DNA from 2 places in the Paenibacillus sp. FSL F4-0122 genome. Region 1 is predicted to be linked to the other one. Evidence: riboswitches for the same ligand, from Rfam matches in the RefSeq annotation. Region 1 holds a riboswitch; the other holds the start of a gene.
What was found. Region 1 has a riboswitch for cyclic di-GMP ahead of MHH49_RS08020 (anti-repressor SinI family protein). Riboswitches for the same ligand answer to the same signal wherever they lie in the genome.

Region 1 (6,499 bases):
GGTCTTGGCGTAGCATCTGCAGCACTGGGTTTATCATTAATCGGCGGAGGAACCTTCGCATACTTTAGCGACACTGCGCAAAGCACAGCTACATTCGCAGCGGGCACGCTCGATCTGAACTCCGACCCTTCTGTCATCGTTAATATTCCTAACCTGAAACCAGGTGATACGGTAACTAAATCCTTCAAATTGAAAAACGATGGTTCGCTCGATATCGGATCTATTATTCTGAATACATCGACTCAAATCACGGATGCTAAAGGAGATAACTACCTGGATTTAGCCGAGTTCATTAAAGTTAAATTCCTTAGAAATAATGATAAAGGAGTACCTATCGTCTCTCCTGAAAATGTAGTTTATGAGACTACACTTGCTGCTTTAAAAAGTCAGCATCCGGATCTCGTAAAAAATACAGGTTGGGATCAACTCTTTACCGAAGCATCCGGTATTAAAGCCGGTACCAACGACAGCTTCTCCGTCCAATTCGAATTTGTGGAAAATAACCAAGATCAAAATATTTTCCAAGGCGATAGCTTAACACTGACTTGGGATTTCGTAGCTAAACAAGGTGCGAAAAAAGACTACTAAGATCAATAAAGTAATTTAATAAAATACTCGATGAGCAGCAGATCCTGAATCCGGCCACGGATAAGCAGATTGCTGCTCTTCTCTTTACAATAAACTTTGTCCGATTTATTGATATTTGCTATACTAATAACAAAAATTACGGAGGGGCGTCAGCATAGTGCCACAGAATATGGGCCAACGTATCCAGCAGCTCCGCCTAGACAAGGGTTTCTCCCTATCTGAGCTTGCGGACAGAGCAGATGTGGCTAAGTCGTATCTTAGCAACGTGGAGAGAAACATCCAATCCAATCCATCCATCCAGTTTATCGAAAAAATCGCTGACGCGCTTCAGGTATCCATTCATGCCCTACTCTATGGAGAACCCAATGATGCAGAGGAATCACATTTAGATTCGGAATGGTTCCGATTGGTGCAGGAAGCTATGGACTCAGGCATTAGCAAACGCGAATTCAAAGAATTTCTGGACTATCAGAAATGGAAGCTCGATCAAAAGGATTAATACTTCCTACTAATCTGGTACGATCCTCTCTTCTACTAAATCATATCGAAAAAGGGCACAGCGAAGAACCGCTGTGCCCTTTTTCGATATGTAACCCCTCTAATGTATTACTGCACGATCTGCACAGTTTTCTCATGAAAGAACTGGCGGATTTCATCTGCCTTAATGCCAGCCTTCTTAGCTGCTAATAATAAATGTACCCACTCTTGATCCAGATCAATAAACTGCTGTTCTCTGTTGCTACCCTGGTTGGACTTTTCCAAAAAATCTCCCCCTAAGATTTTACGTCCCCAGGCAATCCGGCTGTCATAGTATCTCTACCTTAGACCCGCGACTTTGTGCCCCTGCCTTTCGGCAAGTTTACCTTTTACTGGACCCTTTTCACGAAAGGATCTACTTAAAAAACTATAAAATTACTATCTGCAATAACATTATACAAAAAGAAAGCGGAAAAGTGTGTCGATTCCTGGTTACTTTCTATTTTAAAAACGAAAAATAAAAGATTTTTTTTCAAAGATCTTGTCCGATTATCACGATACTCGTCCGTTACATAAAATAAATTGTACTAGCAAAATAAATATTTACTGACCTAATAGTTAAAAATAAGGATAATAGAATCATTTTAATAGGCCTTTAGAATGGGTAATGAGAAGAAACACCCTTCTTTTCATTAGAACAAGCTAACCCATACCATTTTGCGAACGTATTGGACGAAAGAATGAATTGATTACAGTGGCCGAAAGTAGCACAATAAGATGAGAAATGAAACCGCAATCATCACAGCTCCAGTAAGCGTTGACACAAAATGTCACGTATGGAGTTCATCCGTTAAGGAGGATGTATTCATGGCAGCCAAAGAGCCCTATAACGAATCCATTTGGAGTAAGTATTACGGACCCAATTTAGGCTACATTCAAGAAAGATATGAACAGTTTGTGAAAGATCCCTCCACCGTAGAAAATAATTATCGCGAGCTTTTTACAAATTCGGGACCTCCTCCCCTAACTCCGGATAGCGAACCGGCTCCTCAGCCGCGCATCTCGGGAGACACCGAATGGCTTAGAAAAGCAGTAAGAGCTTCCAAGCTAATCGCCAATATTCGTATATATGGCCATATGGCCGCTGAAATTGATCCGCTGGTACGCGATCAGAATCCCATGGCAAAATATCTTGAGCTTGAAACCTATGGGCTGACCCGCGAAGACCTGATCGCACTGCCTGCCACGCTTATATGGGAAAATGCGCCGAATGATGTGCATACCGGATGGGATGCCGTGCAACGTATGCGTCAGGCATACACCAAGACCATCGCCTATGAATTCGGGCATGTGCATGAAGAAAAAGAACTGCAATGGCTAAATAGACAGGCAGAATCCACCAGCTCACCAGCACCCCTAAATAATACAGAACGCAAAGAGCTCCTGAACCGCCTGATTCAGGTAGAGCAATTTGAAACCTTCCTCCACAAGACTTTTGTAGGTCAGAAGCGTTTCAGTCTTGAAGGCAATGATGCTCTTGTGCCGATGTTAGATGAAATCGTACGTGCTGCTGCACATGACGGTGCGGAGCATATTTTGATGGGCATGGCGCATCGCGGCCGCCTCAACGTTCTTGCACATATTTTGGGCAAACCTTATGATATCATATTTTCAGAGTTTCATCATTCTCCGAACAAGGAGCTTTTCCCTTCCGAAGGCTCCACAGGCATTAACTATGGTTGGACAGGTGATGTGAAATACCATCTCGGTGCAGACCGTGCTGTCCGTGAAGGAGAAACCGTACGCACAAGAATAACACTAGCGAATAACCCAAGTCACTTGGAATTCGTCAATCCTGTTGTGGAAGGTTTCACTCGTGCCGCACAAGAAGATCGGAGCACTGCAGGACTGCCGAAGATTGATACCAGTAAAGCTATGGCGGTGCTGATGCATGGCGATGCTGCTTTTCCAGGTGAAGGCATTGTTGCAGAAACGCTTAATATCGGCAAACTTCAAGGTTATCAAAATGGTGGGACGATCCATATCATTGTTAATAACCGAATTGGTTTTACGACTGAAAGTGAAGATTCCCGTTCTACGCATTATGCGAGTGACATCGCCAAAGGGTATGAAATCCCAATAGTCCATGTCAACGCTGATGACCCAGAGGCCTGCGTAGCAGCTGTACGTTTAGCTAGCGCATACCGCCATCAATTCAAAAAAGATTTCGTAATTGATCTCATCGGCTACCGCCGTCATGGTCACAACGAAATGGATGATCCTGAAACCACACAACCTATTGTCTACGGTAAGGTTCGCAATCATCCAACCGTCTACAAGGTTTATGCAGAGAGACTGAAAAACGAAAAGGTTCTTACCGCCGAAGACGTACAAAAGATGAATGCTGAAGCAGAAAGCGTATTGCAGCGTGCGTACGATAATATGAAGGAAGGCAATCATAAGAAAAAAGAACCCAAAGCCTTCATTCCTCTACAAACAGACCGCGCAGCGGCAAACACTACAGCGGTATCTATCTCCAGCCTGCAGGAGATCAATCGTGAACTGTTGACGGTTCCTGCTGGATTCCAGGTTTATCCGAAGCTGGAGCGCATTTTACAACGTCGTAAAGATGCACTGAATGAGGGTGAAAAGGTCGACTGGGCACTGGCTGAAACATTAGCCTTCGCTACCATTCTGAAAAATGGAACGCCCATCCGACTGAGCGGTCAAGATGCCCAGCGCGGAACCTTCGCACATCGCCATCTGGTGCTGCACGACAGTAAAACAGGAGATTTATTCTCTCCGCTGCATCAGCTAAGCGATTCCCGTGCCTCCTTTGGCGTATACAACAGTCCATTGTCAGAGGCATCAGTATTAGGCTTTGAATATGGTTATAATGTGTTTGCACCGGAAACCTTCGTAATCTGGGAAGCACAGTATGGTGATTTCGCCAATGCGGGTCAGGTTATTTTTGACCAGTTCATTGCCGCTGGACGCGCCAAATGGACACAGCGCAGCAATCTCGTCATCATGCTGCCGCATGGCTACGAAGGACAGGGACCTGAGCACTCCAGCGGTAGGCTGGAACGGTTCTTGCAGCTATCCGCTGAGGAGAACTGGACGGTCGCTAACCTGACTACCGCTTCGCAATATTTCCATCTGCTGCGGCGCCAAGCAGCGTTATGCGGGCAGGAAGATGCTAGACCGCTAGTCATTATGACGCCGAAAAGTCTCATTCGGAATACGCGCAGCACTTCTGCCGGAACCGAGCTGGCTTCAGGACAATTCAAGCCTGTATTAGCTGAATCTTTGCTTGGCCAGAAACCAAGTGAAGTTAAACGGCTCGTAGTCTGCAGCGGTAAAGTCGCTATCGACATCCAAACAGAACTGGAAGCAGCACCGGATAAGGATTGGTCATGGCTGCATGTTCTTCGCCTAGAGCAGCTTTATCCGTTCCCGGAACAGGAGCTAAGCGAACATTTAAACTCCTTCAGCTCCCTTCAGGAAATTGTCTGGGTGCAAGAAGAGCCGAAAAATATGGGCGGCTGGAGCTATAGTGAGCCTCGGTTGCGCGCCATCGCACCGAAGAATGCCGGCGTAAGATATATCGGCCGTCCGGAACGTTCCAGCCCGGCCAGTGGTTATGCAGATGTTCATAGCTTCGAACAGCGTAGAATTGTAACAGAAGCCCTAAAATCAAATTCGAACGTACAAGCGGCTGTATCGTCCTCTTAAGAGGACGGTATCACAATAGCGTAAACCATTATGTTTGGGGAGGAAACGGCCTGTGTCAGAAATCTTAGTACCCGATCTGGGAGAATCCATATCCGAAGGAACCATCTACAAATGGCTGGTTAAAGAAGGCGACACGGTAGGTCAAGGCGATGTGCTTGCTGAGCTGGAAACGGATAAAGTCAATCTGGAAATTAGTGCAGAGGTGGAGGGTGTCATCTCCACCATCCTGCGTCAAGCGGGCGAGAACGTAGCCGTTGGCGAAGCCATCGGCATCATTGGAGCCGCAAGCGGCAGTACGCCGCAGGCCGCTGCAAGCGAAGCCGAAGCGCCTAAAGCGGCTCCGGCAGGCGGCAACGCAGTAGCAGCCGCCGCGCCTGTAGCTGCGCCCGAAGTGCCTGCAGCAGGTGGCGACAGCCACGCTGCCTTGGCATCGCCGGGCGCACGCAAGCTGGCACGGGAGCGCGGCATCGACCTCGGCGAGGTTAGCGCCCGTGATCCTATCGGCCGGATTGGTCAGGCCGATGTGTCCGGTCATGGTGCAGCAGCACCGCAGGCCGCTGCACCGGTAGCTCCGGCGCCGCAAGGCAAGCCGGAGCCAGCGAAGCCGGCAGCGGGCAAAGCCACGCCGGACGAGGGCAAAAACGTGGAGCGCAAGCGCATGTCGCGCAGACGGCTCACGATTGCCAGCCGCTTGGTCGAAGCGCAGCAGACCGCGGCCATGCTTACCACCTTCAACGAGGTGGACATGACAGCGATCCTCGACATCCGCAAGCGTCGCAAGGATGCATTTAAAGAGAAACATGAAGTTGGACTAGGCTTCATGTCCTTCTTCACCAAAGCCGTGATCGGTGCGCTTAAAACCTATCCACTGCTAAACGCCGAAATCGACGGTGAAGATCTGGTCGTTAAGAAATTCTACGACATCGGTATTGCTGTTGCAGCGAAAGAAGGACTTGTAGTTCCCGTAGTCCGTGATGCGGATCGGCTCAGCTTCCCGGAAATCGAGCGCCAGATTGGCGAGCTCGCTTCCAAAGCACGTGCCAATACGCTCAGCCTCTCCGAGCTGCAAGGCGGAACATTCACCATCACCAACGGTGGCGTATTCGGCTCCTTATTATCCACACCGATTCTGAATACACCACAGGTGGGTATTCTAGGGATGCATAAGATCCAACTGCGTCCGATCGCGCTGGACGAAGAAAGAACCGTAAACCGTCCAATGATGTACATCGCCCTTTCCTATGATCACCGGATCGTTGACGGCTCTGAAGCGGTAAGCTTCCTGGTCAAAGTGAAGGAATTGCTGGAAGATCCGGAAGCACTACTGCTAGAAGGCTAACGCTCTTCGAATTTTCGAAGACATAAGAATATAAAGAAGGTATCCCTACAGCTCTCGCTTTGGGGATACCTTTTTTTATATCTGGATCCAATTGCTGCCTTCCTTGCATACGATTTAACTGTATTTTATACACTTATTTATTTCTGATCCGCTCATAGCCTCTTCTCTAATTGCATTCTCTACAACTAAAATCCGTAAAAACTTCTATTTCCACTAATCTAACCAGTAATAGCTGCATCAAATACAACTAAAGGGCCTATATACAGCTATTGGTGAACTTTAATTGCACATAATACAACTAACTTAGCGCATGCACCTTCAAACTACACACTACGCACTACTAACTACTAACTTCAAACT
Region 2 (6,499 bases), 610 kb from region 1:
CATATTTACTGGAGTATACGGATTTCGATTGAGAAGAGCCGTTCCGGGATCTTTTTCAGAGAATCGATTATTAAAGGGGTTATGAATATGGCTTGTAATCATTGTGTAGTAAGAGAGCTGAATTTTCAAATCAAGCCTCATGGTGAGCTTAATCTTAGGGTTTTACCTAAGGTTATTCATCACTTGAGTAGAAGTAATACGATACATAAGGTAGAAGAAAATGTGATTACGATTAAGGAAGCTGAAGCGCGAGATCTTCTAGATTTCTGTAACGATCATATGGAGTCCGGGAAAATTGAATTTCGTATAGATGACCAAGCATGGAGACCTCTATCCGAGATGTCTACTGTAATGGATATGAAGTGGATTGATGAGGTTATCACTAAGGGTCTTGTTACTTGTTACTTCCAACCGATTGTGAACGTAAGGGAAGAGATTTTTGCATACGAGCTTTTATCGAGATTTAAAAAAGAAGATGGATCCCTTATCTATCCTAATGAGATCTTTGCGGCAGCACGGAATCGTGGGCGTTTATATGCTTTAGACCGGTTATGTAGAATGACTGCCGTAAAATATGCTGCGCCCTTAAATAAAAAAACGTTTATTAATTTTATCCCTACATCAATTTACGCTCCAGAGTTCTGCTTAAGATCAACGGTTGAATTGGCTAATCAATTAGGTGTCGATCCCTCTCTTTTTGTCTTTGAAGTTGTTGAAACGGAGAAAGTGGATGATCTCGCTCATTTGAAAGCTATTTTGACATATTACAAGGACCGGGGATTTGAATACGCTTTAGATGATGTTGGGGAAGGCTTCAGCACAATCGAGATGTTATTGGAGCTTAAACCTCATTACATGAAGTTAGATATGAAATATGTTCAAGGCGTGTCCAGTGATCCGAACAAACAGAAAATAGCTAAACAATTTTTAGAAAAGGCTTTAGAAATCCAATCTGTTCCTTTAGCAGAAGGTGTGGAGTTTAGAGAGGACTTTGAATGGCTTAAGCAGAGTGGTTATCAGTTGTTTCAGGGATATTTATTTGGAAAGCCTGATCCTATTCCCAAACAGTAATCCTAATGAGTATATATCGGTCCAGAGGATGAGATGAATTTCAGGTCAGAGTCTGAGTACAGCCAACCCCCGGGGTTGTATAATTTAGGTAATTTGAAAAGGGGGACGGGATGGATATGAAATGGCATCAATTTGTAACGCGCTGGGCGGATTCTAGGGGCTTTGATGGACGAGAAATTGATTATCAATGGCCTTCTCCCTCATTTCCGGTCATCAGTATTCGTAGTAATTTAGGGCGATACTCAGGTCAAAAGTATGGTCATGGAAGTAAACCCCGTGTAAAGACAGCTGTTGGTTTAATCGCTATTGGAGATGTAGCTGTCGGATTGATTTCCATAGGTGCGATAAGCGTGGGCGTACTTTCCTTAGGAGCAATATCACTGGGAATGTGGTTAGCGATTGGAGCAATAGCACTTAGCTGGCTTGGCTTCGCAGTGGGAGCGATTGCGATTGCAGGAGTGGCTGTAGGAGCGATCGCAATCGCGGAAAAAGCGTTGGGGGCCATCGCCATAGGGGATACGGCGTTTGGTGCGATAGCGATAGGCAGGATCGCTGGGGGTGCCATAGCTATCGGACAATGGGCATATGGTGTAATCGCAGTTGGCGAACATGGTTTCGGATTAATTCCCATCACGGGCGATGTGTGGAATTGGTTCCGGCGTTTGTTCGGATCGGGGAGTTAATTAGACCTCCAGTCCTAAAGGATCCCATTCTCTTCCGGGATAGTCGATAAATAATATCTATCACATGAGAAAAACTAATTGCAATTACCTATACTCATTTCATACCAATTAATCATGCGATCAGATCTAGGCTTATGTTACTCTTTGAATGTATTCGAAACTTCATAGGCAAACCTATGGAAATGTAGGGACGCAAAGCTATAGGGACTAAGGTTATCATAACTATTGTCAGCCAGCTGCCAAAGAGTGTGTAACGCTTTTTGTTAAAATATAAGAAAGTATAAGTTATACACCTATACTTAATATCTTATATTTCTCGCTTAAACGCTTACCGTCCTTATAAGGACGCCGAAGGCGTTTATGCTTGTTAAGGTTTAATAAAAATTAAGTCTTAATTTTTAGGCGACTTTATACGCAATCAAGCTACTCTTTTGGGGTAGTTTTTTTTGTGCCCATTTTTGGGCACTGGAGAGATTCATATGACATCTGGGGGTAAGAAGAGATGAAGAAAATGATTGCGATCGCTACATCGGCGGCCATGTTGGCCAGTTTTTCGAGTGAGGCAGGTTATGCTTTAGCAAGTGAGGCAAGCAAGGTAAATGTAACAAAAACAGTCGCGCAAAGTAAGGTCAACTTATTAAGCAACGCTTCGGTTATTCCGTTTGAGCTGTACGGCAAGGATGTTCTAAATGCCTATAATGAGGTTTTTAGAATGAATCCAGCAAATATTAAAACCATCACAAATAACGGTGGCAACTACTCAGGCTCACCTATAGCTAAGGCTATGGATGGGGATATGAGCACGCATTGGGAGACTGGCAAACCGAATAGTTCAACGTTTACGAATGAGGTTGTGTTTGTTTTCAATGAGTCCACTGAATTAAATAGAATGGTCTACGCCGCTAGGCAATCTGGTGCTAAAGGTAAAGGTTTTGCTCAAGAATTTGATATCTATGGCTCCACTACAGATGCAGGCGATTTCACACTCGTGTCTTCTGGAGAATATAAAGGCTCAACCGGTGATGTAGTGGAGATTCAGTTCGCACCTACGGCTTTTAAGAGATTTAAATTTGTCTTCAAAAAAGCCAACCAAGATTGGGCGAGTGCGGCTGAGTTTTCTTTTTATAAAGAGGATAGTGTCTCTGCTAAAATGAAAAATTTATTTACAGATGATACCTTGAGCCAAGTTAGTGCTGCCTTTAATACGACAGAGAAATTAACAGCTTTAGAGAATGAAGTGCAGGCACATCCACTGTATACGCAGTTTAAAGAAGAGATAGAGAATGCAAAGATCCTTTTGGAGAACCATCAGGTAGATGCAACGGCAGCCAAGGTTTCGAAGCTAAAAGGGTATGGTACAGCCTATGAAAATGCCTATAGCCAAGCTTATAGAATGCCAAATGCAAACGTATCAAAAGTAACGGTGAACGGTGGAAGCTACCCAGGTACGAAGCCTGAATATATGCTGGATGACCAGCCCACTACGCATTGGGAAACGAACAAAAACAATGATGCAAGCTTCACGAATGAAGTCGTGTTTGAACTAGCGCAAGCGGAAGTGCTGGACAGAGTGGCTTTTTTGGCTAGAGATAACCGCAAAGGATTCCCAGAGGCTTTTGAAATCTATGCATCAGAGACGAGTAAAGGAGAGACCTTCCAACTTGTATCTAGCGGAACCGCGATTAGTACCAATGATTTTCTGGAATTTAAATTCGAACCGACGAAGTTTAAAAGATTAAAATTTAAGTTCACAAAAGCTAATATTAACAGACCTTTTGCGGCTGAATTTAGATTTTATACAGAAGATAAAGTAAGCGAAGCTGTAAATGGTATTTTCACAGATGGAACGATGAGTGCGGTTGTGTCTGCTTATAATAACGTTGCAAAAATCAATGAATTGGAGGAAGCGACAAAAGTACATCCGCTCTATCCAATCCTTAAAGATTCATTGGAACTAGCTAAGAAGCTGGTTAATGGCGAGGTTCAAATCGAAGGTACCATCATAGAGGCGGAGCAGCGTGGAGATATGAAAAAACATGCTCAGCAAAACCTGAGAATAGGCTTCGGCACGAACAACCAGCCTACAGGACTTGCGGCAATGCCTGGCGAGACCATCAATGTTTATGTGGATGCTGCTTCGGGTGATAAGTTGCCTTCTTTGATCTTTTCTCAACAAGAGGGAGCTTGGAATAGTTGGGCTAGGGGCGTACAATTGCGTGCGGGCAAGAACACTATAACTGTACCTGAAATTGCAACGACTAGTGCTTATGCTCATGATGTAACTAAGGGCGGAACCGTTTATATCGTAAATCCCTATACAGCTGAGGAGCAAGGGAAGGCGCCACTGATCCGCTTCGAAGGTTTAGAAAAGATTCCTTTTATGACCAAGACCACGGATCCAGAACAATTCAGAACCTTCTTAACCACATACAAACAAAGATTAGACGAAGATAAAGCGGCTCATCCAAATGTTCAAGATCGCAAACTTATCGATGTGGTAGAAATGGCCAGCGATCATGTTATTTTTACAGGAACTGCGACTGAAGCGTACAACAAATTTATTACGCAAGGAAATAACCCGCTGGATACCGTAACTGGGTATGACACCTGGATGAAAAGCATTTTTACCTTCTATGGCTTGGATGGCAGTAGTGAGATTCATGATGCCAAGCTAATTCGTGAGAATATTCGATTGATGCAGCCTTATGGTGCGATGTATGCAGCGGGAGATCATACAGGGATCCAACTTGGAACAGTAGGAACCATGTTAGGTGATTTTAACAAAGCTTATCCGGGCTGGGGACTGAATCACGAAATTGGGCATCGCTTGGCTATGGGTGAACGGGAATATGGCGAAGTAACTAATAATATGGTGTCTATGTTTATGTCTGTCGCGGCGAATTCGATAGATAATCGTATACCGTATGAATCAGATATCTATAAATATGTCCTCGAAGAAAATAAAGTGGTTATGAATCAGCAGGGCTTATTTGCACAACTCGGAGCCTATTGGCAGCTGGAGCTGGCACATCCGGGATACTGGACAGAGCTGACCAAGCTATATCGGGAGCGGAAGGTCACCCTTCCCAACGGTGACAATTCCAAGCAGCAGTATTTGGTGGAGTTCTCCTCCGAAGTACTGGGATTAGATTTAAGCAGCTATTTTGCCAGACATGGCTTCACTGTGAATCCTGAGACAAAAGCGAAAGTAGCCAAGTATCCGGCACCGCAAAAGTTATGGTATTTAAATAACTCGGTGATTAATTATGAGGGAACTGGAATAGCGGATAAAAATCTGGCCATTAAGGTTAATATCACACCTAACACCACGGCTAGAACGAACACGTTAAGTTTCAGTATAGATAAAGAGCTTAAGCAAGATTTCTTAGGATATGAAGTGTATAGAAATAATGTGTTAGTTGGTTTTACAGGGACTGACCAATTTGTGGATCAGAATGTAGATGCGAGTATCAACTATACGTACAAGATCGTCGGTTATGATAAAAAGCTGAACCCACTGAAGCCCGTACAGGTTAAAGCCTTTAAGCCAGCCTTGTCTGTTGAAGATCAGCTCACTTTAAAGCTTAATCAAACCTTTGATCCGATGAGCTATGTAAAAGCGGCTAACTATCTAGGAAACGATATTACTGCAGATGTCTCTCTGAAAGCCAATAACGTTGATGTAACGCAAAAAGGCAACTACGAAATTGTATATGAAGTGAAAAGCGAAGGGGTTACGGAAACGAAAACCACACAGGTTACGGTAACGAGCGACTACGCCTATATTTCCGATCTCAATGCCAAGTCAGTCGTTGTAGGCTGGGGTGAATTAAAGAAAGATAAAGCCGTTTCCGGGGGAATCATAACCCTTGTTCGCCAAGGATTGGCTGCGACATACGCGAAAGGGATTGGTGTTCATGCCAACTCTGAGGTAGTTTACGATATTGAAGGTAAGGGTTACGACTTCTTTGAAAGCTACATTGGGATCGATCAAGCCATGAAAGGGAAACCTTCCTCGGCTACTTTTGCAGTGTATGTGGATGGAGAACAGAAATTTGAGAGTGATGTTTTCCGGGCAGGAACAGAACATCAATTTGTGAAAATCCCTGTGACTGGCGCAAGAGAGGTGAAGCTGGTTACAACAGATGCTAAGGATGGCAATGCTTCAGACCATACGGTATGGGCCGATGCGAAGTTCTCGAATAATTCAAGCAAACCTATCATTACAGTGCCGGAAGAGACAACCTTCGTTAAGCTGAACAGCGAATTTGATGTGTTGAGCGATGTTACGGCTTTTGATACGGAAGATGGTAACTTAATTGGAGCCGTTGATGTAAACCCAAATGGGTTCACATCAAGCAAAACAGGGACTTACAACGTCGAGTTTTCAGTCACAGACTCAGATGGGAACTCCGCTGTGCAGGCCAGAAAGATTGTTGTATACAGCGCTAGTAAATACCTGAGTGATGTAGATTGGCAATCGGCAAAAACGGATTATAATGTGGTTCGAAAAGATAAGGCTAGCTCTAACAATCCGATTAAGCTGCTGGTAAATGGCGAGGTCAAAGAGTTCGCTAAGGGCTTAGGAACCCATGCCAGCTCTGAAATCGTGTATAATCTGGCGGGTACAAACTATGAATATTTTGAAACATATGTAGGGGTTGATAGAAATATCCCTGAGCAAAGCAACTCCAGTGTGATTTTCAAAATCTTTGCCGATGGGGCAGAGGTTTATAACAGCGGAC

Region 2: it holds a riboswitch for cyclic di-GMP, as region 1 does, so the genes downstream of both, MHH49_RS10705 (NPCBM/NEW2 domain-containing protein) here and MHH49_RS08020 (anti-repressor SinI family protein) in region 1, are expected to answer to the same signal.

What each region holds. Positions count from the first base shown of each region.
Region 1 covers NZ_JBBODI010000001.1:1,888,260-1,894,758, forward strand. The annotation lists gene MHH49_RS08010 (TasA family protein) at 1-588, shown strand, start outside; gene MHH49_RS08015 (helix-turn-helix domain-containing protein) at 758-1,087, shown strand; gene MHH49_RS08020 (anti-repressor SinI family protein) at 1,195-1,350, opposite strand; cyclic di-GMP riboswitch class I at 1,378-1,462, opposite strand; gene MHH49_RS08025 (2-oxoglutarate dehydrogenase E1 component) at 1,933-4,800, shown strand; gene odhB (2-oxoglutarate dehydrogenase complex dihydrolipoyllysine-residue succinyltransferase) at 4,853-6,139, shown strand.
Region 2 covers NZ_JBBODI010000001.1:2,497,695-2,504,193, forward strand. The annotation lists gene MHH49_RS10690 (Crp/Fnr family transcriptional regulator) at 1-32, shown strand, start outside; gene MHH49_RS10695 (EAL domain-containing protein) at 88-1,071, shown strand; gene MHH49_RS10700 (hypothetical protein) at 1,188-1,754, shown strand; cyclic di-GMP riboswitch class I at 1,912-1,998, shown strand; gene MHH49_RS10705 (NPCBM/NEW2 domain-containing protein) at 2,257-6,499, shown strand, end outside.